Regions from separate parts of the Sulfurovum sp. TSL6 genome, predicted to be linked through region 2. Evidence: riboswitches for the same ligand, from Rfam matches in the RefSeq annotation. Region 2 holds a riboswitch; the other holds the start of a gene.
What was found. Region 2 has a riboswitch for cyclic di-GMP ahead of LDM93_RS00745 (ATP-binding protein). Riboswitches for the same ligand answer to the same signal wherever they lie in the genome.

Region 1 (7,829 bases), on a different contig from region 2:
AACCAAATGAGATAAGTGAACCACCCACACCGGCTGTAAGTGTGACAAGCATCCACTGTGCATGTGCAGATGCACCCATGTCCGGACTTGATTTAAGTACTGCTGACATGACAGGAACGTTATCAACGATAGCAGAAAGGAATCCTACTCCGATATTCACTGTTGTAGCGCCAAATTGGGCATAAAGTGCCGTGAAGTACTCTAGGAAACCTAAGAAGTGAAGTCCACCGACCGCAGCTAAAATACCAAAGAAGAAAAGCAGTGTATCATTTTCAATTTTGGCAATGAATGAGAATACATTTACTGGAGGGCAAACGATCCCTTCACTATCGTATTGAACCTCTCTACTCATTCTATAGATATAGAGTTTCAGAACAGCCAAACCGAACATCATCCCCCACATTGCTGGCAAATGAAGGACTTGGTGAGAGATTACAGCTGAGGCAATAGTCAACGCAAAAAGCCCTATGATCACTTTTCCACCTTTGGAAATATAAACTTTTTGTTCATCGGCTGCAAATGGTGGTGTTCCGTTTGGTACGAAACGACTTAAAAGGAATGCAGTCACGTACCAGCCCACTATAGACGCAGGGAAAAGATAAAGAAAATCAACAAAAGCCCCCTTACCGTCAACCCATACCATCAAAGTAGTGATATCACCAAACGGAGACCAAGCACCACCTGCATTTGCTGCAACAACGATATTGATCGCCGAAGGTACAATAAATGCTTTATTCGTTTTATCAATGGTGATCAATACAGTTGAAAGGATCAGTGCTGTTGTCAAGTTATCTGCAACAGGAGAAATGAAGAAAGCTAAAAGACCTGTGATCCAGAAAAGTTTTTTATAGCTGTACCCTTTAGAAACAAGATTATAACGTAAAGTAGAAAATACATTCCTATCGATCATCGCTTCAATATATGTCATTGCAACATAAAGGAAGAAGAATATCCCTGCAATCTCATAAATAAGAAGCTCAATTTCATGGTGCAAATGTTTACCGTCTAAACCATTGATAGCATAATAGACACCGATCAACATGAAGATCAATGTTCCTGCAAAAAGTGCCGGTTTAGCTTTATTTATATGGTACTTATCTTCCGCTGCAATAAAGTAATACCCTATGACAAATATGATAAGTGAAGCAATCCCCACCCATGTTGTTGTCAAATCTGTGTGCAGTATTTCTGTTGTCATTAATTCCTCTCCTAATACTTTGGTATGCCATATTTCTCTATGCATTTATTTTAGATAGATTCTATATAGTGCGAACCCAAAGACTCTTTTCTCGCAAGTGCTGCATCTACGATGGCAGAAGCAGTATTTAATCTAAGTTTAAGCAGTCTGCCTATCTCTTTATTTTTCATATCATAAATAAGATTTTTCGCTTCATGCAAGCCTTTTGTTGTCCTGATAATCCCTATATCATCCCACATTACTTGACGCAATTTTTGTTTATAGGTTTTATCGTTTTCTTTGTGCAGAATATTACCGTAATCTTTCTCAAATATAGGTGTTTGCATCGCTTCATGCTCTTTGGAAAGCAGATGCTCTACGGCACGTTTGGCAAAGACCACTCCTTCAAGCAGTGAATTTGATGCAAGACGATTTGCGCCATGTACACCTGTTCTTGCTGCTTCACCTATGACATAAAGACCTTCCATACCGTCTATAGAGCCATTGGTATCGCATTTTATACCACCATTAGAGTAGTGAAATGCAGGTGAAATAGCAATCTTATCCTTCGGAAATTTATAACCCAGCGCACCAAAAGTATGCGTGATATTAGGGAAACGATGTTCAAACCATTGGTCCTCGAACATAGAAAAATCAAGATAGGCTTTTTGTCCCGTTTTTCGTTTATGATTGAAGATACCACGAGCCACAATATCTCGACTTGCCAATTCTCCCCTCTCATCATAATCAAACAAGAAACGTCTTCCCTCTTCATCCACTACATGTGCACCTTCACCTCTCAGTGCTTCAGTCAGTAACAGTTTTCTTGCAAAAGGGGTCTCAACAAATACAGTAGGGTGAAACTGCATGAATTCCATATCGGCAAGTTCTATACCTTTTTCAACACAGATACCATGAATATCGGCACTTACGGTACGTGAGTTGGTATTATATGCATAAAGTGAGCCTATACCTCCAGAAGCGATGATCACATCATCTGCATAGATCGTCGTAGGTTCATAATTGACCGTTGCTTTTACCCCAAAACATCTGCCATTTTCTATAAGCAGATCATAAACCAGTGTATTTTTCTGAAGTTGGTGTTTGTTTTGCACCATCATAAAGTAATGCATGTAACGCCCAGTAGCATCTCCTCCAGCATGGATAATACGCTCTACAGAATGTGCAGCCTCTTTCGTATATGAAAGGTTCCCCGTTGCATCTGTATCAAACTCCATCCCTCTAGAAATGATATCAGGAGTGGTCTCCAGTGAAGTACGGGAAAGGATCTCCACAGCCTCTTTATTATTATGATACGAACCTGCGGCCATGGTATCTTCTACATGTATAGGGATATCTGCTTCATTCAATGCTGTTGTCATACCTCCCTGAGCATAAAAGGTATTACATTCCCAAGGGATATCTTTGCATACCACTAAGACTTTTTTACTTGCAGGTAACTGCATGGCTGCATAAAGTCCTGCTATCCCTGCACCTATGATCAGCACATCATACTTCTGCATCTTTAACCTTCCGTCTTCATACTTGTATTGTTCTCTACAGTTTCTTCTACATAGACCGGATTGGTTTTATATCCACACCCTGTCAAGATGATACAGCAAAGTGATGTTATAATCGCTTTATGAAAAAAGCCAATATGATTTTGTCTCATTTATCTTCACAGCCTCAGTTTAAATCATTAAAACGGCAGGAGTGTTATCAAAAGTATATCGATCTTCTGAGTCCCAAATGGCAAAAAGCTGTTGCCTTTGTATACATCAAAGACAATACACTCTTCATAGCAGTGACGCACCCTGGTTTTAAAATGGAGCTTAATTATAATAGAGATTTATTAAAAAGCCTATTAACTCAGCTTAACAGACACGATGAAGGGTGTCAGATGATGCAGGCTGAAAAGGTTGTCGTCTTCCATAGCAAGTATTATGCTATGCCTCAGGAAAAAGCGACTTATGTCAGTGTCCCTCATTATCATGAACGTGCCAAGGGAAATTTTGAAACACCTTCAGATAAAGAACTCAAAGAAAAGTTTGAACGTATTAAAGCCATAGTTACATGCAGTCAATAATTCAAGATCTCCCCTCATGTGCAGGTGTTTACCAGTATTTTGACACAAGCGGCAAGCTGCTGTATGTGGGGAAAGCTAAAAATCTTAGAAACAGAGTCAAGAGTTACTGGCGTTTTTCTCCTGAATTTAGACCAAACCCTGCTCAAAGTTCTCGCATCATCAAAATGCTCTATGAAGCCAGTAGACTTGAGTACATTGTTGTAGAAACAGAAGAAGATGCCCTCATCCTCGAAAACTCGCTGATCAAGCAACTCAAACCCAAGTACAACATTTTACTTCGTGATGATAAAACCTACCCCTACATTTATATCGATGAATCTGCTGAATATCCCAGATTTGAGATTACCCGAAAAGTCATCAAAGGAAAAAGCATTACCTACTATGGGCCTTTTCCTACTGGTGGGAAAGCCTTACTTGACGCTCTTTATGAAGTCTATCCTCTTGTACAAAAAAAGTCTTGTTTAAAAGAGGGGAAAGCCTGCCTCTTCTACCAGATCAAAAAGTGTCTGGCACCTTGTGAAGGGAAAGTATCACCTGAAGCGTATGGAGAGATCGTCACACAAGCCAAAACATCCATTGTCAAACGTAAAGATCTTATCTCTACCCTTGAAGAAAAGATGACAAACCTTGCGATGCAAGAACGTTATGAAGAAGCAGCGGCTATGCGCGACAGTATCAATGCCATCTCTTCACTCACAATCTCATCAAACATCGACTTGGCCAATGCCATGGATCTCGATATCTTTGCCATACTCAATGGCGATGAAAGAGGTGTGATCGTCAAACTCTTTATGCGGGGAGGAAAGATCATCTCTTCTGCATACTCTTACTTCAGGCATACCCATATTTTTGACGAGAATGAAGCCTATAAGCAGGCTTTATTGGAATTTTATACCATTGACACCCCTCATAGTTGCAAACAGATTCTTACTGCCCATACTTTTGAAGACTCGGAACAGGTGGCGCATAGCCTTTCTGCCCGGTTTGACAAAAAAATAGAGATCCTTACCCCGAAACGTGGGCCCAAAGCCAAACTCATCTCTTTGGCTCTGCAAAACTGTGAAGAGTTATTGCGTAAAACACAGAGTGATACGCTCATGGAACAAAAAATAGCAGATCTCTTTGACCTTTCTGTCATCCCTTACCGCATAGAAACGTTCGATAACTCTCATCTTATGGGTGCAGCGACCGTAGGAGGTATGGTCGTTTGGGATGAAAACAAATGGGCTAAATCCGCATACCGACGATACACGCTACACGAACGCGATGAGTATGGACAGATGAAAGAGATGCTCTCTAGACGGATAGAAAACTTTAAAGAACAGCCTGCTCCGGACCTTTGGATACTTGATGGAGGACAAGCCAATCTCAATCTTGCGAAAACCCTTCTAAAAGAAGCCCATGTCAATCTTGATGTCATAGCCATAGCCAAAGAGAAACTCGACGCCAAAGCACATCGTGCGAAAGGTGCAGCCAAAGATATCCTCTATACCTCCCAGGGAGTTCTTGAACTCAAAGCAAATGACAAACGTCTACACTGGATACAGCGCCAAAGGGACGAAGCACATCGTTATGCCATCACTTACCATCAAAACAAAAAACGTAAAGAAGATACGCAAATTTCGCTTCTCAATAAAAAAGGCATAGGCAAAGCAACGGTCAAAAAGTTGATCGATTATTTTGGCACATTTGAAGCCATAGAGAGCGCATCTTACGAAGAAATAGAAAAAGTTACGAATAAGAAAATCTCTAACATTATTAAAAATAATAATCCCTAATCATACATAATTTAATATTTTTTACTAAAAAGCCTCTTAATTCAATCGATTTTTAGTTTAATTGTTATAGAGTTTTATGAACTGTGTTATAAATTGAATAATACTAGGCATGTATATTCTAGTGCATCTTATGTTATAAATAACGCTAAGTTAAAAAGCTAAACTCATTGTGAAGTGGGGACAGAAAGCCATGGGTCTCATGAAGATTGCCAGGCTGCGAACAATAAACTTGATGACTGTAAGTTTATTGGAACTACACTTCTTACGCGACACATTACAAAAGGGGGGAAACAATACAATGAATAAACCTGATCCAATTGATGAAGAGTATATCTTTGAAAAAGGCTTGATCGTTAGTTCTACAGATATTAAAGGCATCATTACATACGCCAACAGAAAATTTTGTGAAATATCTGGATATACCAAAGAGGAACTCATAGGCAAGAATCACAATATCGTCAGACATCCAGATATGCCAAAAGCAGCATTTCAAGAACTTTGGGACACGATACAAGGGGGAAAAGAGTGGACTGGTATCGTGAAAAACTTGAGAAAAGATGGCAGATATTATTGGGTTTATTCACATATTTCACCTATAGTCGTGGATGGAGAGACCACAGGTTATACTGCAGCCAGAAGACCAGCATCTGAAACGGAAGTAACAGAGACCATTCCTATTTACAGGGATTTGCTAGAAAAAGAAAGTAACTAAAGAGGAGTTGTTAACAAAATGTACTATATACTAAACGAAACAAATCAAATTATCGCTGCGGATAAGAGTCTATTAGAATTGTGTGGACTGTCCCACATAGACGAATTATCATTAAAAATTGCATTAGACGATACAAAGTTTGATTTATCTGAAACAAATATCACGATCACTACAGATCATAATGATAAAATGTTTCCTATATCTAAAACTCCCCTTTCAAGTATGCTTGGTAATATCACATTAGTTGAGATACAAGCAGAGCAAGAAAAAGCAGAAGAAGATGATCTATCTGTATTAACACTTGATGATACCGTAGAAAGTATCGCTCCCCTTGAGACAGAGGATATAAGTGAAGAAATAGAGATTGCTATAGATGACAACGAGCTGTTTGATCTTGTCACAGAAGAGGAAACAGAGGATAGCGTTGAGACGGTGGAAGAACCACTCGATACAATCACTGAAGATACAGAGATCCTTGATTTAGGATTATCAGATAAAGAAGATGAAATAGCTATTGACAGAGCAGAAGAGTCACTCGATGTTTCTACTGAAGATACAGAGATCCTTGACTTGGGGTTATCAGATAAAGAAGAGGAAGTGGCTATTGATACTGCTGAGATTCTTATAGACATAGATAAAGTTTCTCAACAGATCGGTGTTTCTCATGAAGACTACGATACATTCCTTAAAGAATATATTGATACAGCACTGGGACTAGAACAGGATCTAATCAGCGAAGACAGTGCGAAACGTTCCGATGCTGTTGCAACACTTTCCCATCTTGGTGAGGTATTACAACTCCCGTTTATTGGTGATATCATAGCAAAAATAGATACTGCATCTGTAAATGATAGAAAAGAAACTGTAGCATCTTTTTACGCGGCACTCACAAGAATCACTACAGCACCAACTGTTCAAGCAGAACCTGAAATGGAACTCTTTAATACCCAAGAAGAGGCTAAAATTGATCTTTTAGGTGTAGAGGAAGAAGAAATTGAACCAGAAGTGACAGTCAGTGAAAAGGGCTTCGGTACTATTTCTCTGGAAGGTATCAAACCTATTCACTTTGACTTTCAACTTGAAGAAGCAGCAAATGATCTCTCTTTACCTGTAGAACTTATTGAAGAATTTGTACATGATTTTATTGAACAATGTCATATTGAGACTGAAAAGATGTTAAAAGCCTATGAAGAGGGTGATCTGGATGCCATTCAGAAAATAGGACATCTCCTTAAAGGAGCCGCAAGTAACCTTCGTATCAATCCATTGGCGGATACGCTCTATAAGATACAGTTTTGTGAAGACAGCAGTAATTTAGAAGCTTTAATCAAAGACTATTGGGGACACTTTTTGTCTTTCGAAATTCAAATAAATGCGCTAGCAAAATAAAAGGAAATAAACTATGACTATACGTAATAGACTTAAACTGATTGGTCTTGTACCAATTACCCTGCTCATTCTACTATCAAGTTATTTCTTTGTAACTTCATATGTAAACTATGAAAAGGCCAATGCACTCAAAACGACATTGATCAATAATGGTGCTTTGGACAAATCACTTATCGAAATAGGTAAAGAAAGCGGATTAACGGCCTTATATCTAGGAACTGATAAGAAAATGTATGAAGATGCACTTATTAAACAACGAGAGAAAACTGATGAGTCTTTTGAAAACCTTAAATATGAGGTAATCACAGAAAAAAAAGTATACCTTCCATTCTTAGTTGAACTTGTAGGAAGTAGAACAGTACAATGGACAGACCCTTATACACTGCTTGTATCAAATATAGGTAAACTTCCAGAAGCGAGAAAAAAGATAGATTCTGAAAATGTAGATTTTAAAACTACTTTTTTTCAAACCTATAGAAATGGTTTATCTACTCCAACGCTTGACAAGATTCTTACACTTAAGAAGTATGCTCTTGATACAGATATTTCAGTACTGATCGATACACTTACACAAATTTATACGGCTAAAGAGAACAGTGGACTTGAAAGAGGGTTTATTTCATACTATATGGCAAAAAAATCTTCTTTAACGTTCGAGGAAATTGCTTTATGGGATGAATTTAAAAC
Region 2 (7,829 bases):
ATATATTTTTCTCTATCTCCTGCAAGTGCATTTGCAGTGAGTGCGACGATCGGTATATGTGGTTTATGGTTTTTCCTTTCATAACTTATAATCTGTCCCGTCGCTTCCATACCACCCATCACAGGCATTTCAATATCCATGAATATCATGTCATACTCATTTCTCATACGGTGTTCAAGCGCTTCTTGTCCATTATTTGCGATAGTGACACTGATCCCGAGTCGATTGAGTACATTGAGGATCAACTTTTGGTTAATTTTATTATCCTCTGCGACCAGCACATGTACATTTGTAAAGGTAAGATTCTCTTTCGTCTCTAAAGTATCCTCTTTGTCATTCATCATTCTAAGTGTTTTAGAAAAATTCACAGGCTTATAGAGTACCTTATCTATCTGTGATTTGTATCGCTTTAGATTTTTTTTCTGGTCTCCTGTTGAGATTACAACGATCTTGGTATCAAGGTCTAGGAACGGTTTTAGTTCATCATCTCTCTGACGGAATTTATGGTCAATAAAAAGAATATCAGGGAGCTGTGAAGTGCCTTTTAACGCTAAGAGTGATTCATCTGTATAACGCTTGATATTTGCGCCTGTGTAAGCGATATAGGTTTCAAGATTTTTGTTAATGTAATAGTCTGTATCTATATGTGAATTAAGAATACCGACAGTGTAAGAACTCATATCATTGACTTCTCTTTGTGTAGCGCTCTTAGGTTTCTTAAGTGCCAAGGTAAAATAGAAGGTCGAACCTTCATCTTTGACACTTCTAATGCTCAGTTTCCCTCCCATATGGTCTATGAACTTACCTGATATGGATAGTCCCAGACCGGTACCACCATACTTTCTACTTGTACTGACATCTGCTTGAGAAAAAGCTTCAAATATTTTTCCTTGTTGCTCCTTGGTGAGGCCGATACCTGTATCTGAAACTTCAAAGTTGACGTTTACTTTATCCTCATTCTCAAAGAGTTTCTTGATCGATACACTCACTTCACCGTTGGTGGAAGTAAATTTAATGGCATTACTCACAAGGTTCACGATTACTTGAGAGATCTTCGTCGGGTCACCTATCAGTAAGGTAGGCAGCGTTGGGTCCAAAAAGATGTTAAAGTCAATATGGTTTTCTGCCGCTTTAGCTGCATAAGATTCAACAGCGGATTCAAAGACATCTACAGGATCAAACTCTATAGCTTCAAGTTCTATCTTCTGTGCTTTGATCTTAGAGAGGTCAAGAATATCATTGACGATGGTCAAAAGATTTTCTCCACTCTTCTCTATGACTGCAATAAATTCAGCCCGTTCCTCTGGATCATCAGTCTCTTTGAGTAATTGTGTAAATCCAAGAATACCATTCAGAGGTGTACGTATTTCATGGGACATACTGGCAAGAAAGAGGTCTTTGGTCTGATTGCCGTCTTGAATGGTTTTGAGCAAAAATTTATAGATATAGTCAAATTTACCATTGCGGATCAACTTTTGAAGCTCTCTTTGTTGGTTTTCATTCAATACCAGTTTTATATCCTTTAATGTCTCTTCGGAAATTTCTGTATTATTTTGTATCTTGGATTGTATTTTGGAATATAAGCTAAAAAGTTTAAGCAATACAAGTAATAGTATGAATGTTGATCCTCCATACCATGCAAGGATCTTTTCATGTTGTGTGACCGTTTCCTTGTTTATTTTTTGGATCTGGGTACGTAGTAGTGATTGTACTTTGTTAAAGTAGTCCATTTTTATATCTATCTGGTTTGACCACCCAAGGTGAGAAACAGAGTATTTTCCTGATCTTGCTTCATAGGAGATCATGTCGCGTTCTTCAGCAATGATAGTGTTGAACTTCTCTACTGAAAGTAGTTCACCCAGTTTTAACGCTATGGTACTGTCTGCTACTGTATGAAACTGGGGTAAGGTATCTTTGCTTATAAACCGATCCCAAAGTTCTCTCTCTACATAACTCATTTTTCTTGATTCCAGTAAGATGGAAGAGATCAGTAGATTCTCCTGTACGGTGTTCTCTTTCAGGGCAGTATACTTTTGATACATCATCAGATAACTTTGCTTCACCTCAGACTTTTCATCAGCAGCAACCTTTTGTAGTACCTCTGACAATGGGCCAAAAATTTGCTCATGATAGGCATGCAAAAAAATGTCATTATAATTATCATTTAAACTATCCACATCTCTTCTAACAAGTTCCAGTGCTTTAGTAGCGTGTCGAATAAATTTACTATAGTGTGTAAAATGATCGTTCTGTTTGATAAATGTATCTAATTTCAATAGATTTTGATCTGTGTTATTCCTTAGTTCTTTCAGTTTCCTAAAATCATTTTTTTTATGTGTGACGAAGTACGTAGCGCTCTGTATTCTTTCATTGATGATATTGTCTAAAACAGATTCGAAATACTCTACAAAAAAAGAAACCTTCGTATTGTTTTGTGCACTCATATATTTTTGATAAGAGAGATAGGTATGATAAGAGGTCATACCTGTGATACCTATAATCATAATTATGAGTAGGCTAAGTATAAATTTATTTTTCAATATCTTCACGTCGATCCTTTTAATAGCTTTTACTAGTGTAAAGTGTTAGGAGTATATCTCTATCAATAAAGAGAATTTAAGTATATGCTTGATTGTGTTTTTTATAATTTCAACCATATTGAATTCCTTTATTTTTAAAATAATTGAAGCCATGTAAATGAAGATAGAATATGTAGGACAGTCCAAGGGTGTATTCCATTGTGCAGTCTGGCGATCTTTTTTTGGAAAGACCCATGACTTTCTGTCCTTGTTTCACAACAAGTTTAGCTTTTCAACATTTTTACCTTCAAAAATTATACTAAGATAAGATTTAAAAAGCGTTATATAGAAGTATTTAAGTTTATAATTTAAGTCATGATAATACAAATGGTGGCAAGTAAGCTTTTATAACTGATATGAAGATATCCAATATTCGTGATGAAAATGTTTTAGATGTTACAATATATATCATCCGTCGAGCCTTTTTGGGCTATATTAAAACTAATAGAGTAAAATATCGATCATTATAGAGAGCAAAGGAAAAAAATGAGTATAGATAAAGCATTAATGGATAGAAGCGGTGGGAAATGTGAGTTGTGCAGTTCTGAAGAGGGACTGAGTGCTTACACGGTTGCACCCAAAGATGAGGCTATTGTGATTTGTAGTACTTGTGCAGACTCTATAGATGATCCGACAAAGAATGAAAAACATTGGAACTGTCTTCATGACAGTATGTGGAGTACGGAGCCTGCAGTACAAGTCATGGCTTTTAGACTTCTTACGCAACTTGGTGCACAAGACCAACTAGACATGATGTATCTTGAAGATGAAGTAAAAACATGGGCAGAGGAAGGGTTGATCACTGAAGAACAAGAGCCTACACGTGATGCGAATGGTACTATCTTGCAAGAGGGTGATTCTGTGAGCATCATCAAAGACTTACCGGTAAAGGGTGCAGGTTTTACAGCCAAGCAGGGAACTACCGTGAAAAATATCCGTATGGTGCCAGGTGACCCTACCCATATACAAGGCCGTGTAAACGGGACAATGATTTTTATTATTTCGGCATTTTTAAAGAAGCTGTAGTATTTAGATAACAGGGGTTATGATTTAAATCATACGTAGATAATTCAAAAATTTTTAACAAGGATACATCATGATGAGGATCATTAACTATTTTATAGAGAATAGAAGTCTTAATTATGTGCTCCTTGTCTTTATCCTATTTCTAGGTATCAACTCCTATTATAATATTCCCAAAGAACTTTTCCCCGAAATCGCTTTAGACAAGATTTCTATCAGGGGTAGTTATGCAGGTGCCAGTGCGGACAATCTTGATAAAATGGCAGTGCGTGACATCGAAGATGAACTGGGCAATATACAAGGTATAGATAAGATTGAAACAGTGATCAAGTCAGGCACTTTTTCTATCGTTCTCGATCTTAACGACGGCGCAGACAAAATAGATGCTCTCAATAAAGCCAAAGATGCTATCGCACGCAGTAGACAATATCTTCCTGCAGATATGATAGAACCTACTGCAGAGCTACTGTTGCACAATCGACCGCTTATCAGACTTTCGCTCTCTTCTGAACATCTGAGCAAAGGCCAGTTGATAGAAACGGCCAAAGAAGTGAAGTCTAAAATTGCCAGAAACCCTTATGTCAGTGAAGTAAAGATCTATGGTGATGCAGATCAGGAAGTATCTGTGCAGATCAATGAAGAGGCTGTAAGAGCGTATGGATTGGATCCTTTTACGCTTATCGATGCCATCTCAAAAACCTCTTATATCTATCCCATAGGGGATATCAAGCAAAGTGGAAATTATATTTTTCTCTCTACCGTCAATGGTAAAGAAAATAAAGAAGAATGGGAATCAGCACTCATAAAAATAGGAGATCAGCAAGTGAGGCTTGGTGATGTTGCGAAAGTCGATATCACTTACCCTCAAGATACAACACTTTCGACTTTTAATGGACGGAATAATATTACATTGGTGATCTCAAAAGGACCTGAGGGAAATTCTATGCATATTTCCAGAGATCTGCAAACATATGCAAAAGAAAAACTCTCTAAAGAGTTTCCTGAAGTTTATTTTGATTTTTACCAGGACAGTTCCAAACCGGTTAAGGACAGGCTCAATACCGTCATTTCAAACCTGATGTTTGGACTGCTGCTGGTATTCCTCTCTATGACGTTACTGATAAATATACGTATCGCATCTATTGTAGCGATGGGTATCCCTATCTCTTTTGCCATAGGGATCATGTTCCTTTACTTTACGGGGTATTCTATCAATATCGTCTCATTACTGGGAGGACTGATCGTCATAGGTATCGTTGTGGATGATGCGATTGTTGTTTCTGAGAATATCCAGCGACATATTAATGAAGGTTTAGCGAAAAATGAGGCAGTGTATCAAGGGTTAAAAGAGATGGTTTTACCTGTCACTTTGGCAACACTTACAACCATTGCGGCATTTCTTCCTCTGTTCATGCTCACCGGAGAGATCAAAAACTTTATTATCCTTATTCCTATTACTGTGATCATGATCCTTTTGGGATCTCTTCTTGAAAGTTTTTTCTTTCTACCCTTGCATGCGGATGAGGTGCTCAAAAAGCAGAAGAATTTTATCAATTGGGAACCACTGCAGAACAAATATGAAGCGTTGCTGCATCTTGTGATCCGGTTTAAATATATCTTTTTATTCACGTTTGTCATAGTGATACCACTTTTAACCATCCTCACGATCAAAATGCTCAATTTTCAGTTTTTCCCTGGTTTTGATGGCAACTATCTGTATATTACAGGGAAAAGTAATATGGATACGACCATTGAAGAGACAGACAAAATAGCCAAAGAGTTGGAAAAGTATGTGCTTTCAAAAAAAGAGACCTATGCACTTAAATCCACATCTACCGTTGTAGGGTACCGAAGATCACTCGCCGGCGCAGATGAAAATGGGGACAATATGCTCTACATTACCATGGAATTGTATGATATGGAACCCCAGAGTTTTATCGATGCCTATATCAATCCTATATTGAATTTTTCTTTTATGTTCAATGATCCTGAAAAGATCAGAAAGAAACATACCTATGACCTTGCACAAGATCTGAGAAAAGAGATCGCACCCATGAAGAAGAAGTATCAGCTTGAAGAGCTTGGTGTGCGTGAAGACAAGCCCGGTTTGATCAAAAATGATATACAGATCAATCTTTCGGGAAAAGATGGTCAAAAGATAGCAGATGCAATGAACAGAATTGAAGAAAATCTGTCTGTCATTCCGTATGTGAAAGATGTAGGTAACAATGCACAGCTTGGAAAGATGGAGTACAAGATACGTATCAATGCGTATGGTGAACAACTCGGGTTGAGTGAAGTAGGCATAGCACAGACCCTTTCGGGTTATTTCCTTGACAGTCGTAAAGCAATGACCTTTAGTCCAAACGGTGTGATGGAGATCAGAACAAAATCCATAGGTAAAGACTCTGAAACGACTTTAATGAATTTTATGATCCCTACGCCTTCGGGAAGCGTGGTGAAATTGACCGATGTTGTGGATATAGAAAAACTAAGAGCATATGAAAAGATTGAAAAAAGAGATGGCAATACAGTCAAATCGGTCTTTGCAAATATAGATAAGAAAAAAACGACTGCTGTGGCTGTGCTGAAGAAGATCAAGCCTTTGCTGGATGCGATCGAGGATGAGGGCATCGACGTCAGTCTTTTAGGAGAACAGGAAAAAAACCAGCAATTTAAAAATGACATGATACGTTCTTTGATCATCGCAGTCTTTTTAATTTTGATCACACTCCTTTTTATCTTCCCGAAAATCCGTTATGCATTGATGGTCATGTCTGTCATTCCTTTTAGTTTATTAGGTGCATTGCTGGGGCACATGCTGATAGGGATCAACCTCTCCATGCCTTCGGTTATAGGTATGTTGGGGCTCGCGGGGGTTGTGATCAATGATGGTATCATCATGCTGGATTTTCTTCATGGTACGCATAACGCAGAAACATTCTATGAAAGGGCGAAGTTAAGACTCCGTCCTATTTTAATCACTTCGATCACTACATTCCTCGGACTTTTTACCCTGATCTTTTATGCCACAGGACAGGCAGTGATCCTTCAGCCTATTGCTATCTCGATAGGATTTGGCCTTATTTGGGGTACGGTACTGAACCTTGTTTACCTACCGTCATTGTATGCGGTGGTAAATAAGATACAACCGGGTAGAGAGACTTAGTCTGTTCCTGGCTCCGTCTCTTCTTTTTTGGATTCGTTTTGTTTGACATGCAGATCCAATTGAGGGAAAGGTATCTCAATATGGTGTTTGTAGAGCGTAGCATAAATGAATTTTAAAAAATCTGATTTGGTCCCCGAAGGTCTCAGGGTTGATAGTCCTCTAATCCAGACAACGAGTTCATAATCTACCGAACTTGATCCCATAGCAGTCATCCAGATTACCGTAGGATATTTGGCATTTTTTTTCACATAATTGATATCACTGTTTCTCAGCTCTTCCAGGATCACTTTTTCCACTTTATCATTGCTTGTTCCATACGCAACAGAGAAAGGGATATGTATGCGTCTGATATCATTCTCCAATGTCCAGTTGATGACATTGTTTTGGATAAAAGAAGAGTTTGGAATAACTACATCAATGTTGTCATTGGTTGTAACGGTGGTTGAACGCATTCTCATATCACTGACCGTACCTCGGATGGTATCTGATATCTCTATATAATCTCCCAAACGGATAGTGCGTTCAAACATTAAGATGATACCTGCTGCAAAATTGGAAACAAGTGTTTGGAGACCAAAACCGATACCTATAGAAAGTGCACCTGCAACGAGTCCCAGATTGGAAAGATCCAATCCGATACTTTTAAGTGCAAAAAGCAAAGTGATAAATACAAGAATATAGTAGCCGGCATTGGAGATAGCCTTGGCTGCAGAGAGTGAAATTTTTTCCCGTTGAGTAGCGAGATTAATGATCTTTCGTTTGTAAAATGCAGCAATGATAAATCCAAGAATAATGATCAAAATGACTTTGAGGATATCAAGGGTTGAAATACCCCTTTCATTAAAGACAAAAAGGGCTTCTGTGAGCTTGCCATAGGTGAAATCATAAATACTTTCAGCACTCTCTTCTACATTTGAGAGTGCCAGTGCCACATTACCTGCCACCTCTTTGAACACAGTCTTGAGAATAGTCCGCTTGTAGGTATAGTGATCAATGAGATCTGGGATGAGCCTCTGCAAGGCTTCTGAATCGGCATTAAAAAGATCAAGGGCTTTCTG

Region 1: another riboswitch for cyclic di-GMP. It lies ahead of LDM93_RS06620 (PAS domain S-box protein); the one in region 2 lies ahead of LDM93_RS00745 (ATP-binding protein).

Annotation. Positions count from the first base shown of each region.
Region 1 covers NZ_BPFJ01000002.1:317,501-325,329, forward strand. Annotated here, with positions in the region: gene nhaD (sodium:proton antiporter NhaD) at 1-1,198, opposite strand, end outside; gene nadB (L-aspartate oxidase) at 1,249-2,700, opposite strand; gene LDM93_RS06610 (DUF721 domain-containing protein) at 2,820-3,263, shown strand; gene uvrC (excinuclease ABC subunit UvrC) at 3,251-5,041, shown strand; cyclic di-GMP riboswitch class I at 5,189-5,263, shown strand; gene LDM93_RS06620 (PAS domain S-box protein) at 5,340-5,753, shown strand; gene LDM93_RS06625 (hypothetical protein) at 5,772-7,142, shown strand; gene LDM93_RS06630 (ATP-binding protein) at 7,156-7,829, shown strand, end outside.
Region 2 covers NZ_BPFJ01000001.1:155,728-163,556, forward strand. Annotated here, with positions in the region: gene LDM93_RS00745 (ATP-binding protein) at 1-2,549, opposite strand, end outside; cyclic di-GMP riboswitch class I at 2,739-2,818, opposite strand; gene LDM93_RS00750 (alkylphosphonate utilization protein) at 3,066-3,605, shown strand; gene LDM93_RS00755 (efflux RND transporter permease subunit) at 3,676-6,771, shown strand; gene LDM93_RS00760 (mechanosensitive ion channel family protein) at 6,768-7,829, opposite strand, start outside.